One region of the Micromonospora sp. WMMC250 genome, then DNA from elsewhere that is predicted to be linked to it. Evidence: riboswitches for the same ligand, from Rfam matches in the RefSeq annotation. Region 1 holds a riboswitch; the other holds the start of a gene.

The links. A riboswitch is a leader RNA that binds a small molecule or an ion and turns the genes downstream of it on or off. The one in region 1 is predicted to bind S-adenosylmethionine.
Region 2: another riboswitch for S-adenosylmethionine. It lies ahead of O3438_RS12580 (ABC transporter substrate-binding protein); the one in region 1 lies ahead of O3438_RS24805 (aminotransferase class V-fold PLP-dependent enzyme).

The regions. Positions count from the first base shown of each region.
Region 1 is NZ_JAPZBJ010000002.1:5,500,055-5,507,505, reverse strand. It holds gene O3438_RS24830 (ATP-dependent DNA helicase) at 1-2,064, shown strand, start outside; gene O3438_RS24825 (AI-2E family transporter) at 2,061-3,371, opposite strand; gene O3438_RS24820 (GroES family chaperonin) at 3,532-3,870, shown strand; gene O3438_RS24815 (hypothetical protein) at 3,952-4,119, shown strand; gene O3438_RS24810 (PrsW family intramembrane metalloprotease) at 4,199-5,677, opposite strand; SAM riboswitch class IV at 5,701-5,821, shown strand; gene O3438_RS24805 (aminotransferase class V-fold PLP-dependent enzyme) at 5,868-7,157, shown strand; gene O3438_RS24800 (FUSC family protein) at 7,162-7,451, opposite strand, start outside.
Region 2 is NZ_JAPZBJ010000002.1:2,882,193-2,889,643, forward strand. It holds gene O3438_RS12560 (2'-5' RNA ligase family protein) at 1-67, shown strand, start outside; gene O3438_RS12565 (hypothetical protein) at 246-437, shown strand; gene corA (magnesium/cobalt transporter CorA) at 453-1,583, opposite strand; gene O3438_RS12575 (amino acid transporter) at 1,773-3,713, shown strand; SAM riboswitch class IV at 3,800-3,911, shown strand; gene O3438_RS12580 (ABC transporter substrate-binding protein) at 4,187-5,053, shown strand; gene O3438_RS12585 (amino acid ABC transporter permease) at 5,093-5,866, shown strand; gene O3438_RS12590 (amino acid ABC transporter ATP-binding protein) at 5,863-6,609, shown strand; gene O3438_RS12595 (Na+/H+ antiporter) at 6,657-7,451, opposite strand, start outside.

The DNA of each region.
Region 1 (7,451 bases):
GCGGTCGGTGCGGTGCCCGGCGGCGCGGAACGACCCGGCCAGCTACAGATGACCACGGCCATCGAGGAGTGCGTGGCCGACGGCGAGCACCTTCTCGTGCAGGCGGGCACCGGCACCGGCAAGTCGTTGGCCTACCTCGCACCGGCGCTGACCGTGGACGGCCCGGTGGTGGTCTCCACCGCCACCCTGGCGTTGCAGTCCCAACTCGTCGACCACGACCTGCCCCGACTGGCCGACGCGGTCGAGCCGGTGCTCGGTCGTCGGCCCACCTTCGCGGTGCTGAAAGGCCGCCACCACTACCTGTGCCTCGCCCGACTCGACAACTCCACCGAGGAGGAGCCGGAGGACACCCTCTTCGACGCCCCCGCCGCTCGCCCCGGCGGCGGGACGAAGTGGCTCGGTGAGGCGGGCCGGCTGGGCAAGCAGATCGAGCGGCTACGCGACTGGGCCGAGAAGACCGCCACCGGCGACCGCGACGAGCTGGACCCGGGCGTCGACGACCAGGCCTGGCGGCTGGTGTCGATGCCCGCCCGGGAGTGCGTCGGTGCGAGCCGCTGCCCGTTCGGGCAGGAGTGCTTCGCCGAGGCGTCGCGGGCCCGGGCCCGCGAGGCGGACATCGTGGTGACCAACCACAGCCTGCTCGCTGTCGACATGCTCGCCGACCGGCACATCGTTCCGCCGCACAAGCTGCTCATCGTCGACGAGGCGCACGAGCTGGCCGACCGGGTCTCCTCGGCGGCCCAGGCGGAGCTGGTGCCGGAGCTGATCGACCGCACCACCCGCCGGGCGCGCACACTGCTGCGACCGGAGACCGCCGAAGCGCTCACCGCGGCCGGTGACGCCCTCGCGGTGGGTTTGGCCGAGGCACCGGCCGGGCGCATCACCGCCGGGTTGCCCACACCCCTACGGGAGGCGTGCACGCTGCTCGACGCGGCGACCCGCTCCGCCCTGGACGCCATCGGCGACATCAAGTCCGACGACCCCGATCCGGTCCGCAAGCAGCAGGCCAAGGCCGCGCTGGACGAACTCTCCACCACCGCGCAGCGGCTGCTGGAGGAGGGCGACCACGACGTGGCCTGGATCGAGAAGAACGACAGCGGCAGTCGCCGGGCCCTGGTGGTCGCGCCGCTCTCGGTGGCCGGCACCCTCGCCACCCACCTGTACGACGAGCGCACAGTCGTCGCCACCTCGGCGACCCTGGCGTTGGGCGGCCGGTTCGACACGGTGGCCCGCGCCCTCGGGCTGGACGCTCCCCCACCCGCGCCGCCGTCCCCCGCGTCGGCCGCGCTGGCTGCCCGCACCGGCCCCGGTCGTCCGGTGGCCGAGACACCGGGCCGTCGACTGGCCGGAGACGTGACCCCCAGTGCCGTCGTACCGGCCACCGAGGGCCCCGGATGGCGGTCACTCGACGTCGGCTCGCCGTTCGACTATGCCCGGCAGGGCATCCTGTACGTCGCCGCGCACCTGCCCCGCCCCAGCGTCTCCGGGCTGCCCGAGGCTGCCGGAGAGGAGTTGCTCGGGCTGGTCGGAGCACTCGGTGGTCGTACCCTCGGGCTCTTCTCCTCCCGGCGGGCCGCGCAGCAGGCCGCGGAGCTGCTGCGCGCGCGGACCGACCTGCCTGTGCTGTTGCAGGGCGAGGAGGCCCTGCCGTTGCTGGTCCGTCGGTTCCGCGAGGAGCGGGCCAGCTGCCTGTTCGGCGTGATGTCGCTGTGGCAGGGCGTGGACGTGCCGGGTGACGCGTGTCAGCTCGTCGTCATCGACCGGCTGCCCTTCCCGCGCCCGGACGAGCCGCTGGCGGCGGCCCGCGCGGCTGCCGTGGACGCGGGCGGCGGCTCCGGCTTCGCCGCGGTCAGCGTGCCGATCGCGGCGGTGCGGCTGGCTCAGGGTGTGGGCCGGCTGATCCGCGCGACCGGCGACAAGGGCGTGGTCGCGGTGCTCGATTCCCGGTTGGAGACGGCTCGCGGTTACGGGCCGTTCCTGCGGCGGTCGTTGCCCCCGTTCTGGTACACGACGCGCCCCGAGGTGGCTCGCGGCGCCCTGGAACGCCTCGCCGGCACCAGCTAGGGTGCCTGGGAGGCGACGACCACGGCGTCGGGTGGGGTGTCCGGGACCCTTCGGGCGGCGAGCCGACGGACGGCGGTGTTCAGCACCGCGATGAGCGGCACGGAGACCAGCGCGCCGGTGATGCCGGCGAGGACGACACCTGCGGCGATACCGATGATCACCGCGAGCGGGTGGAGGGCGACGGCCCGTCCCATGATCAGCGGCTGGAGGACGTGCCCCTCGATCTGCTGCACACCGATCACCGCGCCCAGGATGATCAGGGCGGTGACCGGGCCGCTGTCGACGAGCGCGACGAGCACCGCGACGCCGCCGGACAGCGCCGCACCGACGATCGGGATGAACGCGCCGAGGAAGACAAGCGCGGCCAGCGGGAAGGCGAACGGGATGTCGAAGATGACCAGGAAGATGCCGATGCCGACCGCGTCGATGAAGGCGACCAGGACTGTCGCGCGGACGTAGGCGACAAGCGTCTGCCAGGAGGCCCGGCCCGCGTCGTCGACCTTCCACCGGGCGGCCACCGGCAGCAGGCGGACCAGGAAACGCCAGATCCGGGTGCCGTCGCGCAGGAAGAAGAACGTCGCGAAGAGCACGAGCAGCGTGCCGGTCAGCACCTCGGCCAGCGTCGCCGCAGTGCTCAGCGCCCCGCTGGTGAACTTCGAGGTGTTGTTGTTGATCCAGCCCTGCGCCTCGTCGATGTAGCGGTCGAGCTGGGTGTCGGAGAGGTGCAGCGGGCCCGTCTTCAGCCAGTTCTGGATCTGCCGGACGCCCTCCGAGGACTTCGCGCTCAACTCCGGCACGCCCCGGATGAACTCGTTGACCACGAGCGTCAGCGTGCCGATGACCGCTGCCAGGCCGCCGACCAGCACCACCGCCGTCGCCAGCGACCGGGGCAGTCGGGCTCGCAGCAGCCAGCCCACCGCCGGCGCGAGCAGCGCGGACAGCAGCAGCGCGATGGCCAACGGGATGATCACGATCTTGATCGTGCCGACGATCCGGAGCAGGGCCCAGGCCACCACGCCGATCACGATCAGCCGCCAGCACCACGCGGCGGCGATCCGCAGCCCGTGCGGGACGTCGGCGTCGTCCCGGCTGGAGGTCGAACTGTGCAGATCCACAGGAGGCTCAGCACCGTAGACCGAGGCGGTCGGCGGCGCGGTCGGCCCCGGTACGGCCGGGGACGCCACCCGGGCACCCGACGACACGTCGCTCAACTCGTCGCTCGACGTGCCCTCGTCGGCACGAGCCGACTCCTGTCGCGACTGGTAGGCGCGGCGAAGCCGCCCGCGTACCCGCTCGAAGCGGCTCAAGCGCACCTCCTGGCAGAAGAGACCGGTCCACCCACGGCGACAGGTCGGACAGCATACGTCCGTTGCCGACACCGTAGGGCAGTTCCGCCACACAGTGCCCCCGCCACCACCGGCGTAACCACCGGCGGCCCGCCGTCGGCCACACGGTAGCGTCTGCGGCGTGACCGCCGACAACGATCTCGACGCCGGCCTGCCGATCCGTCTGCTGCACGACCGCGTGCTGGTGCGGATGGAGGGCAGCGAGGGCGAACGCCGCTCCACCGCCGGCATCGTCATCCCGGCGACCGCCGCGGTCGGCAAACGCCTCGCCTGGGCCACCGCCGTGGGTGTGGGCCCGAACGTGCGAGCCATCGTCTCCGGCGACCGGGTGCTCTTCGACCCGGACGACCGTTCCGAGGTCGAGCTGCACGGCCGCGGGTACGTGTTGCTGCGCGAACGCGACGTGCACGCCGTGGCCGCCGAGCGGATCGAGAACAACTCCACCGGCCTCTACCTCTGACCCACCCTCCCCCCGCCGCGCACCGTTTGCCCGGCCGCACGACGGGAAGCCATCCGGCGACCGTGGCCCTGGGGAGGGACGATGCCGGTATTCGTGAAGAAGCTGTTGACCTGGGGCTTCGTCGCGTTCCTGATCTACTTCGTGGCCTTCCGGCCGGACGGCGCCGCGCAGATGTTCCGAGCGATCGGGGCCGCGTTGATCGCGATGTTCCAGGGTTTCGGCGACTTCCTCACCTCGCTGATGACCTGAGCCGGCGGTCTGACCGAGGCGCCGTTCTGACTGAGGCGCCGGTCCGATCACCTGAGCCGCCGGCCGGCGGTGCCAGCCGTCAGTGGTGACCCGGGGGCCAGGGCGCGGGCGGGCGCAGACCGGGCCAGCCGGGCGGGGCGTACCCGACCGGGGGCGGCGCGGGCGCCAACACCACCGGAATCGGCACCACCGGCTCGTCCGGCGCGTCGACCGGGCGCTGGTGGCCGTCCGGGAAGCGCAGGTGGTATCGGCTGCCGTCCCAGAGCCCGGCCGGGGCCTGCGGATCCCGGCCGACGAAGACCGACCGGTACGCGCTGATCGCGTCCAGCAGCTCCCGCTCCTCTCGTGCGGTCCGTTCCTGGTCGGCGGCCTTCCGGTCCAGGCCCCGCAGGGTGCCGTCGCGCAGCAGGGCCAGCCGGGTGGCGGCGGACTGGTAGCCACGCATCGCCCGGACCCCGGCGTCACCGGCCACCCGGCGCGCCCAACTGCGGGCCGCGTGCCGTCGCCCCAGGCTGCTCAACGCGGCCACCTCGGGCGGGCTCAGCCAACCGGCGCGTACGTAGTCCGGCAGGACGCGTTCGGTGAGCCGCCCCTCCCAGGCGCGCAGCCACACCGCCAGCCCCACGGTGCCGAAGAAGACAGGCACCATCAGGCCCAGGAAGCCGTACAGCATGATCACGGCCTCGCCCGTGGCCTGGGTGAGCGTGGGCAGCAGGTTCCACGTGCCGTGCAACATCATCGCCAGCAGCAGGCCGGCGATCGGGGCGAGCACCCGGACCCGGCGGTCCGCCGTCCGCGCGGCGATGCCCAGGCCGAAACCCGTCATCGAGGTGAAGAGCGGATGGGCGAACCCGAACAGCAGGATCCGCAGGATGAAGATCGCGATGACCTGCTGGATGCCGGTGGCGGGGCCATACCTGTCGACACCGGACGCGTAACCCAACCCGCCCAGGTAGAGGATGTTCTCCACCATGGCGAAACCGACCGCCGACAGCCCGCAGTAGACCAGGCCGTCGGTGATCCCGGACCACTCGCGTCGGCGGAACACCAGCAGCAGGATCGGGCCGAGAGCCTTCGTCGACTCCTCGATGAACGGTGCCACCAGCACTCCGGTCAGCGCGGCCGGCAGACCCCAGTCGGCGAAGCGGCCGGCGGCGAAGTCGTTCACCGTCAGCGATGCGGCGGTGGAGACGAACGCGCCCCAGGCGAAGCAGAAGATCAGATACTTCAGCGGCTCGGGTTCGTACCGGTCCAGCCAGAGGAAACAGGCGACCAGCACCGGCACCGGCAGGATGGCGGCGGCCACCCCGATGAGCAGGGCCTGCACGCCGAGCGACTGGCCGAGCGTGAAGACCATGAACACCGCGCAGGCGGCGATGAGCAGCACCACCCCGGCCAGCGCCAGGAACCGCCGCCAGCCCAGTCGGCGCCGCGGCATCGGGGGCGCCTCGACGGCGGACGGGGCCGTGGATGCGGGCGGCGACGGCAGCTGTGAACCGGGCGGGGTGTCGGCCATGCGGTCAGCGTAGCCATCCGCCGCCGGCTGGTCCGGTCGCATCGGTAGCCGCTATGCTGCCGGCAGGTCACGAGTGCCAGCGCGAAGCCCCGGCTTGCTGGCCGGCAACCCTCGTCGAGTTCGCGGTGGGGTGCCCCGGGTGATGACCGGGCCCAGCCCGATCGGTGTGCTGGGCAAGCGCGGACCCCGTCCCGACAGTGCACCCGGGGTCCCTGACCCCGGAGGTTCCGGCGTGCCCGTCACCCTTCTCCCCTCGCTGCCCACCCGCTTCGACACCGCGCCCGAGCCGACCGCGCCCGAGCCGACATCGTCGGGGCCGCTCGACGTCCTCGGTGTACCGGGCGAGATCAACCTGGACTACGCCGCCAGCGCGCCGTGCGCGCGGGCCGCCGCCGACGCCGTGGCCGAGCTGCTGCCCTGGTACGCGAGCGTCCACCGTGGGGCGGGAGCGTTGTCCCGACGCTGCACCCTCGCGTACGAGCAGGCCCGGCAGACGGTCGGTGACTTCTTCGGCGCCCGAGCCGACGATCACGTGATCTTCACCCGCAACACCACCGACGCGCTGAACCTGCTGGCGAGGGCCCTGCCGGCCGGCACGACTGTGGTCACCTTCGCCGGTGAACATCACGCCAACCTGCTGCCCTGGCCGCGCGGCTCGGTGCGGCTGCCCGTGCCCACCGACCCGGACGCTGCGGTACGCGACCTCGCCGCCGCCCTCACCGAACTGCGCCGGGGCAGCAACCCGGCGCTGCCGGTGCTGGTCGCCGTGACCGGTGCGAGCAACGTGACCGGGGAGCTGTGGCCGGTCACCGAGCTGGCCCGGGTGGCCCACCGACATGGCGCCCGGATCGTGCTGGACGCCGCGCAGCTCGCCCCGCACGCCCCGGTCGACCTGCTCGCGCTGGACGTCGACTACCTGGCGGTGTCCGGTCACAAGCTGTACGCGCCGTTCGGTGCGGGTGTGCTGATCGGCCGGGCGGACTGGCTGGACGCCGCACCGCCGTACCTGGCCGGCGGGGGTGCCACCAGCCACGTCGGACCAGCCACCCACGACGTGAACTGGACGACCGGGCCGGCACGGCACGAGGGCGGCACCCCGAACCTGCTCGGCGCGGTGGCGCTGGCGGCCGTATGTACGGCGCTCGACGACGCCGACCGGGCCGCGCTGGCCGCCCACGAGCAGGCGCTGCTGACCCGACTGCGGACCGGCATCGCCGCTCTGCCGCACGTCGTGGAGCTGCGCACCTTCGGCCCCGACGCGCCCCGCGTCGGGATCGTCTCGTTCGTGGTCGTCGGCTGGGACTCCAGCGACGTGGCCGCACGGTTGGCCGTCGAACACCACATCGGCGTACGCGACGGGTTGTTCTGCGCCCACCCGCTGGCGCGACGTCTGCTCAGCGAGGCGGCGGCGCGCACCGGCCGGCGGGACCTGCCGCCCACGGCGCTGCGGGCCAGCATCGGCCTGGGCACCACGGAGGAGCAGGTGGACAAACTGCTCGCCGCACTCGCCGACCTGGGGTGAGGGCTCAGCCGACGGGTGGGGCGGTGGGCGGTTTCGGTGTCTCGTCGGGTTTGGCCGGCTCGGCGACCGGCCGCTCCTGCTCCCCGAAGGCGGTGCGGATCCACCGGTTCGCCTCCTCCTGCTCGACCCCGGAGGCCACCAACAGGTCGCTCGCTGTGGTGCGGATCTGGGCGACCACCACGCTGCCGGAGAAGCCGACGCCGTCACCGTACGCCCGGCCGGCCTCGCTGACCGCCCGCAGGGACCGCTCCCGGGCCTTCTCCGGCTCCTCCCCGGCAGCGAACTCGTGCTTGA
Region 2 (7,451 bases), 2.6 Mb from region 1:
GACCGCGACAGTGGTCGGGGCGGCCCTCACCGACCACGCGCGGGGCATCGCCCACCCGCTGCCCTGACCCTCGACGAAAATGTCCGGTTTGGCGGGCGACAGTCGGGAAACCGAAAAGAAGCGGTGGTTATGCGGCCTGACGTGGGATGGTTCGACGTAGATGCCGTCCCGCCGAGCGCGTTTCGCCCGGCCGGCGGCGCGGGGTCACGCCGCGCTGCCCACGGCGGCTTCGACGAGGAGGGGCAGTGCCTATGCAGGCTCAGCGCAGGCCACCGCGAGCGGAGCGGAGCCAGAGCCGGGACGACCGGACCGCCGGCGGTATGACCGGGGCGGCCACGCCCCTGACGATCTGGGCCGCCGCCGTCCTGCTCGGCCGGATCAGTGCCGGCGACGACGACGTCGAGGACGAACGGCACATCCTGCGCGGCATCGAGTGATCCTCAGCGGGCGGCTCACAGCCAGCCGCGCCGCTTGAAGATCAGATAGAGGGTGCCGCAGACCAGCAGCATCAACAGCAGCGCGAAGAGGTAGCCGAAGCGCCAGTGCAACTCCGGCATGTGGACGAAGTTCATGCCGTACACGGTGCCGATGAGCGTGGGAGCGAACAGGATCGCCGCCCAGGACGAGACCTTCTTCAGCTCCTCGTTCTGCGCGTAGCTGGCCGCCGTGAGGCTCCGCATCTCCTCGTTCTGCTGCTGCGAGACGAGTGTGGCGTTGACGGTGAGGATGTTCTGCAACAGGTGCCGGAACCCGTCCACCCGTTCCACCACCTGGGTCAGGTGGTCGGTGACGTCCCGCAGGTAGCGGCGTAGCTCCTCGTCCGTGTCGGCACTGCCCGCGCCGTCGGCCAGCGCGTCGAGCACCGCGAGCAGGGGTCGCGCGGCGCGCTGGAACTGGATCACCTCGCGGCTGAGGCCGTAGATGCGCCGGCTCGCGTTCGGGTCACCACCGAACACCTGGGTCTCGATCTCGTCGATGTCGTTCTCCAACCCGGCCACGACCGGCGCGTACCCGTCGACGACCTGGTCGAGGATCGCGTACAGGACCGCCTCGGGGCCCCGGGCGAGCATCTGCGCCTCGACCTCCATGCGCCGCCGCACCGCGGCCAGGTCCGGCGCCTCACCGTGCCGGACGGTGACCACGAAACCCGGCCCGATGAACAGGTGCAGCTCGGAGAACTCGACCTCCTCCCGGAGGTCGTCGTAGCGGGCGGCGCGCAGCACCACGAACAGGGTCTCCCCGTAGCGTTCCAGCTTGGGTCGCTGGTGGGCGTTGATCGCGTCCTCGACCGCCAGGTCGTGCAGGCGGAACTCCCGCGCCAGCGAGGTGATCTGCTCGATGTCGGGCCGGTACAACCCGATCCAGGCCATCGCGCCGTCCTGCTCCTGCAGGCAGCGGTACGTCTCGGCGAGGCCGGACGGGGAGGCGAACCGGTGTCCACGGATGTAGACGGCGCTGTCCACCAGGCCACCGGTGGGCCTGGTGGGGGACTCCGAGGGCGGTGGCACGCCGACCCTGGTCTCGTACTCGTCGAGTTGACGACCGAAGCCCCCACCGGGGCGGAAGCGACGGCCACCGACCATGCCCTGTCCCCTCCCCGGTGACGCCCGGTCCGGCACGACTCCCGCCACCCCGGGGGCCGCTGCTTCCCCCCTGTCCCGCGCCCGAAACCCGGTGTGACGCGGGGTGGGTTCCCCGCACCGGCGGACGGGCACCCCACCGCGGGCGGATACTCACGGTTACCAGGGGCGGGACTGACGGGGGACGCGCCGGTGGAGGTCGACAAGCGCGCGGGCCGGCTGCGGGATTGGCTGCTGCGTGCCGGCGCCGAGGAGCCCGTGCAGCACCAGGGGCCGCACGGACGCCCACCGGAGCACCGGCACCACCCCTGGTGGAAGGTGATGTGCCTGACCGGTGTCGACTACTTCTCGACGCTGGGCTACCAGCCGGGCATCGCGGCGCTCGCCGCCGGGGCGCTCTCGCCGGTGGCGACCCTGGTGCTGGTGCTGGTGACCCTGCTGGGCGCGCTGCCGGTCTACCGACGGGTGGCGGCGGAGAGCCCGCACGGCGAGGGCTCCATCGCGATGCTGGTACGCCTGCTGAGCTACTGGCCGGGCAAGTTGCTGGTGTTGGTGCTGCTCGGCTTCGCGGCCACCGACTTCATCATCACCATCACCCTCTCGGCCGCCGACGCCACCGCGCACATCGACGAGAATCCGTTCTGGCCCGGCGGGCTCAAGGGACACGAGGTGCTGCTCACGTTGCTGCTCGTGGCGCTGCTCGGCGCGGTGTTCCTCAAGGGATTCACCGAGGCCATCGGGATCGCCGTCGTCCTGGTCGCGCTCTACCTGACGCTGAACGCGGTGGTGATGGCCGACGCGCTGTGGCGGGTGGTGACGCACCCGAGCGCGGTCGAGGACTGGACCACCACGTTGACCACCGGACACGGTGATCCGTGGATGGTGGTCGCCCTGTCGCTGTTGGTCTTTCCGAAGTTGGCGCTGGGTCTGTCCGGCTTCGAGACCGGCGTGGCCGTGATGCCGAGCGTGCGCGGCGACCCGCAGGACTCCGAGGCGCGACCGCTGGGCCGCATCCGGGGCGCTCGCCGCCTGCTCACCACGGCCGCCGTGACCATGAGCGTCTTCCTGATCACCAGCAGCGTGACGACCACGATCCTGATCCCGCCGGAGGCGTTCCAGCCCGGCGGGCCGGCGAACGGCCGGGCGCTGGCCTACCTGGCCCACGCGCATCTCGGGGAGGTGTTCGGCACCGTCTACGACCTGTCCACCATCGGGATCCTCTGGTTCGCGGGGGCGTCGGCGATGGCCGGGCTGCTCAACCTCGTACCCCGCTATCTGCCCCGCTACGGCATGGCCCCGACCTGGGCACGGGCGGTCCGGCCACTGGTGCTGGTCTTCACGGCGGTGGCGTTCCTGATCACGGTGGTCTTCGAGGCCAGCGTGGACGCACAGGGCGGCGCGTACGCCACCGGGGTCCTGGTGTTGATCACCTCGGCGACGACGGCGGTGACCCTCGCGGCGGTGCGGCACCGGCAGCGCGGCCGCACTGTCGCGTTCGGCACCATCGCGGTGATCTTCGTCTACACCACGCTGGCGAACGTGGTGGAACGTCCCGACGGCGTCAAGATCGCGGCCTGTTTCATCGGCGGGATCATCGTGGTCTCGCTGCTCTCCCGGTTGTCCCGCGCCTTCGAGCTGCGGGTCGACCACGTCGAACTGGACCCGGTCGCGACCCGGATGATCGACGGGCGCGACGGGCGGCGGATCCGCCTCATCGCCCACGAACCCGACGGCCGGGGCGCGGCGGAGTACCGCGCCAAGCTGGCGCAGACCATGGCGGACAACGACTTCCCCGACGACAGCGACGTGCTCTTCGTCGAGGTGCGCGTCACCGACCCGTCGGACTTCGAGACCGAGCTGGTGGTGACCGGCAGCTTGGCTGCCGGCCGTTTCCCGGTACTCAGCCTGACCAGTTCCGCGGTGCCCAACGCACTCGCCGCCCTGCTGCTGGAGATCCGCGACCGGACCCGTCGGCGCCCCCACATCTACTTCGAGTGGACCGAGGGCGGCCCGGGCCGCAACGTCCTGCGCTACCTGGCGTTCGGGCAGGGTGAGATCGCCTCGGTCACCCGGGAGATCCTGCGTCGTCACGAGCCCGATCCGCGCCGACGCCCACACGTGCACGCCGGCTGACGGGAGCGCCGGCCACCCATCTCCCCTGGTGAGCGTGGTCATAACGACTGGACGATCCACCCGTGCCTGCTGCTAGCCTCGGCGCAGGTCATGAGCGCCAGCGCGAAGCCCCGGCTCGCTGGCCGGCAACCCTCCTCCGCGGTGGGGTGCCCCGGGTGAAGACCAGGCACCGACAGGACGTCGGTGCAAGCGTGGCCTGGCACCCAGGTCAGCACAGACCCGGGAGAACCATGCGCATCCTCAGCAGCACTTCACCGACCGACATCGCGGACGTCCGCGCCGGTCGGCCCTCGCCGGCACTGACCCGGCGGCGGCACGTGGACATGATGCGAATGTGCAGCGCCGCGTGTCGTCGCGGCACCACGCACTAGCGCAGCCCTCCTCCCGAACCTCCCTCACCGGTACGCCCATCGGGCGCACCGCCGGCGACGCACATCCGTGCGTGCCGGGACGCGACCTTTTCGGAGACACCCGTGCGACTTCTTCCTGCCCTGACCCGTGCCACCGCCCTGGGCGCCGCCGCCGTCCTGGCCGCCACCGCGCTCACCGCCTGCGGCGGCGACAGCTCGTCCGACACCAGCGCCAACCCGTACGGCCTGGCGCAGCCGGGCGTGCTGCGGGCCGGCACCCTGACCGACGCCCCGCCGAACGTGTACCTCGAGGACGGCAAGTTCACCGGCTTCGACAACGACCTGCTGACCGCCGTGGCCGGCAAGCTCGGCCTCCGGGTCGAGTTCGTCGGCACCGACTTCTCCGCGTTGCTCTCCCAGGTCAACAACCACAAGTTCGACGTCGGCAGTTCCTCGATCACCATCACCGAGGCGCGGAAGAAGACAGTCGACTTCGGCAACGGCTACGACTTCGGCTACTTCGGCCTGGACGTCCCGGCCGGTTCGCCGATCACCAGCTTCGACCAGCTCGCCGGCAAGCGGGTCGTGGTGGTGCAGGGCACCGTGCAGGACGACTACGCCACCGGAAAGCAGCTCGACCCGGTGCGGGTGCCGGACTACAACGGCGCGATCAACCAGCTCAAGGCCGGCACCGCCGACGCGTGGATCGCCCCGGCGGAGATCGGTGAGAAGTCGGCCGCCGACAGCAACGGCAAGATCACCGTGGCGGCCAAGCAGCTCAGCCCGGCACCGACCGCGTACGCCGTCGCCAAGGGCGGCGACAAGCTGCGCGAGGCGCTGAACAAGGCTCTCGACGAGGTCATCGCGGACGGCACCTGGAACCGGTTGCAGTCCCAGTACTACCCCGGCCGACCGATCCCGGCGGACTTCAAGCCGGGCAGCGGAGCGGTCACGGTGGCACCGTCGGCGTCGGCGTCGGCCGCGTCCTGAACCGGTGACGAGCGAGCAGGACGGTAGGGGAGACGACCGATGGATCCGTTGAGCACCCTGTGGGAGACGTTCTTCGACTGGGAGGCGATGGGCGAGGCGCTGCCCGAGATGCTGACCGTCGGGTTGCCGAACACGCTGATCCTGGCGGTCTCCGCCGCCCTGCTCGGCTCGGTGCTGGGCCTACTGCTGGCCGTCGCCGGGATCTCCCGCAGCCGGTGGTTGCGCTGGCCGGCGCGGGTCTACACCGACGTGTTCCGGGGGCTGCCGGCCGCGGCGACGATCCTGTTGATCGGCGTCGGGCTGGCACCGCTGGGCATGCAGGTCTGGGGACCTGACCCCTACCCCTTGGGGATCCTGGCGCTGTCGCTGATCGCCGCCGCGTACATCGGGGAGATCTTCCGCTCCGGCATCCAGTCGGTGGAGGCCGCCCAGTTGGAGGGCGCCCGCGCGCTCGGCTTCTCCTGGGGCGACGCGATGCGGCTGGTGATCATTCCGCAGGGCATCCGGCGGGTCCTGCCGGCCTGGGTCAACCAGCTCATCGCACTGATCAAGGACTCCAGCCTGGTCTACTTCCTCGGCCTGGTGGCCAGCCAGCGGGAGCTGTTCCGGATCGGGCAGGACTACGCGGCCACCACCGGCAACGAGTCCGCGCTGCTCCTGGCCGGGCTCTTCTACCTGGCGCTGACAGTTCCGCTGACACACGTCGTCAACTGGATCGACAGGCGGTTGCGCCACGGACGGCCAGCCGTCGCGCCGACCGACGAGGACGACGACCTCCCGTTGCCCGCCACTGTCCTGGGAGACCGGCGATGACCAGCGACACCACCACCACCTCGGTCAGCCTCGACGTACGGGACGTGCACCTCGCCTTCGGGCCGAATCGGGTGCTGCGCGGCGTCGACCTCACCGTGCCGCGCGGGGGGACGGCCTGCGTGATCGGCCCGTCCGGGTCCGGCAAGTCCACCCTCCTGCGCACCATCAACCGGTTGATCGAGCCGGACCGCGGCGACGTGCTGTTGGACGGGCGCAGCGTGCTGGCCGACGACCCGGACAGCCTGCGGCAGCGGGTCGGCATGGTCTTCCAGCAGTTCAACCTGTTCCCGCACATGAGCGTGCTGCGCAACGTCACCCTCGCGCTGCGCCGGCTCCGCAGGCTCGGCGAGGACGAGGCGGAGGCCGTGGCCCGGGCCCAACTGGACCTGGTCGGGTTGGCCGGCAAGGCCGACGCCCGTCCGGCTCAACTCTCCGGCGGTCAGCAGCAGCGGGTGGCGATCGCCCGGGCGTTGGCGCTGCGGCCCGAGGTGATGCTCTTCGACGAGGCCACCTCGGCGCTCGACCCGGAGCTGGTCAAGGGCGTGCTCGGGGTGATGGCCGACCTGTCCGCCGCCGGCATGACCATGGTGGTGGTCACCCACGAGATGGGCTTCGCCCGGCAGGTCGCCGACACCGTCGCCTTCATGGACCGGGGCGTGGTGCTGGAGGCCGGCCCGCCCGAGGCGGTCTTCGAACGGGCCGAGCATCCTCGGCTCCGCCGGTTCCTGTCCCAGGTGCTCTGAGCCGCGGCGGCTCCCAGCTGCTCTGAGCCGCGGCGGCACGTCGGCGGTCACTCGTTGGGTCCGCGCCCCAGCAGCCGGATCTCCTCGTTGTCCAGGGCGGCCTGGAGCTCCTGGAGCACTAGGTCGTCGATCTCCCGGTTGTCGCGCAGGCGGGTGACTTCCCGACGTTTGTGGGCGAGGACGCGCAGGCGCAGCCGACGTTCGAGGCGGCGCTCCTCGGCGGTGCTCCCCCCGCTCTCGTTGAGGTCCTCAAGGTGCCTCTGGTACTCGGCTCGGAGCCGATGGACCGACTCCTCCTGCGCGCCGATCTCGGCCGCCACCTGGGGCAGCGCGGCGAGGCCCGCCTCGGTGGCCCGCCGCCGGGCATGCCGGGCCTCGTCGACGCGTTCGGGGTCGCCGACCAGCCCCGCCCAGCGCACGACCAGCGGCAGGGTGGTGCCCTGGAGCAGCATGATCAGCACGATCACCAGCGCGGTGACGAAGATGATCAGGTCGCGCTCGATCACCGGTTGACCGGCGACGGTCACCGTCGGTACGGCCAGGGCGGCAGCCAGCGACACCGCGCCCCGGAACCCCGACCAACCGGCGACGGTCCCCACCCGCCAGGCCGAGGGCCCCTGGCTCGGGTCCATGATCCGGCGACGTCGCAGCCTGGCGATCTGCGAGGTGAGGTAGACGAACGCCAGCCGGGTGCCGATGACGACGAGCGTCACCACGAGCACGATCACCAGAGCGCGCTCGGGTGAGGTGCTGGTGATGCCCCGCACCGCGCGGGGTATCTGCGTGCCGAGAAGGACGAACAGCCCACCGTTGATGAGGAACGTGGACAGGTCCCAGAACGC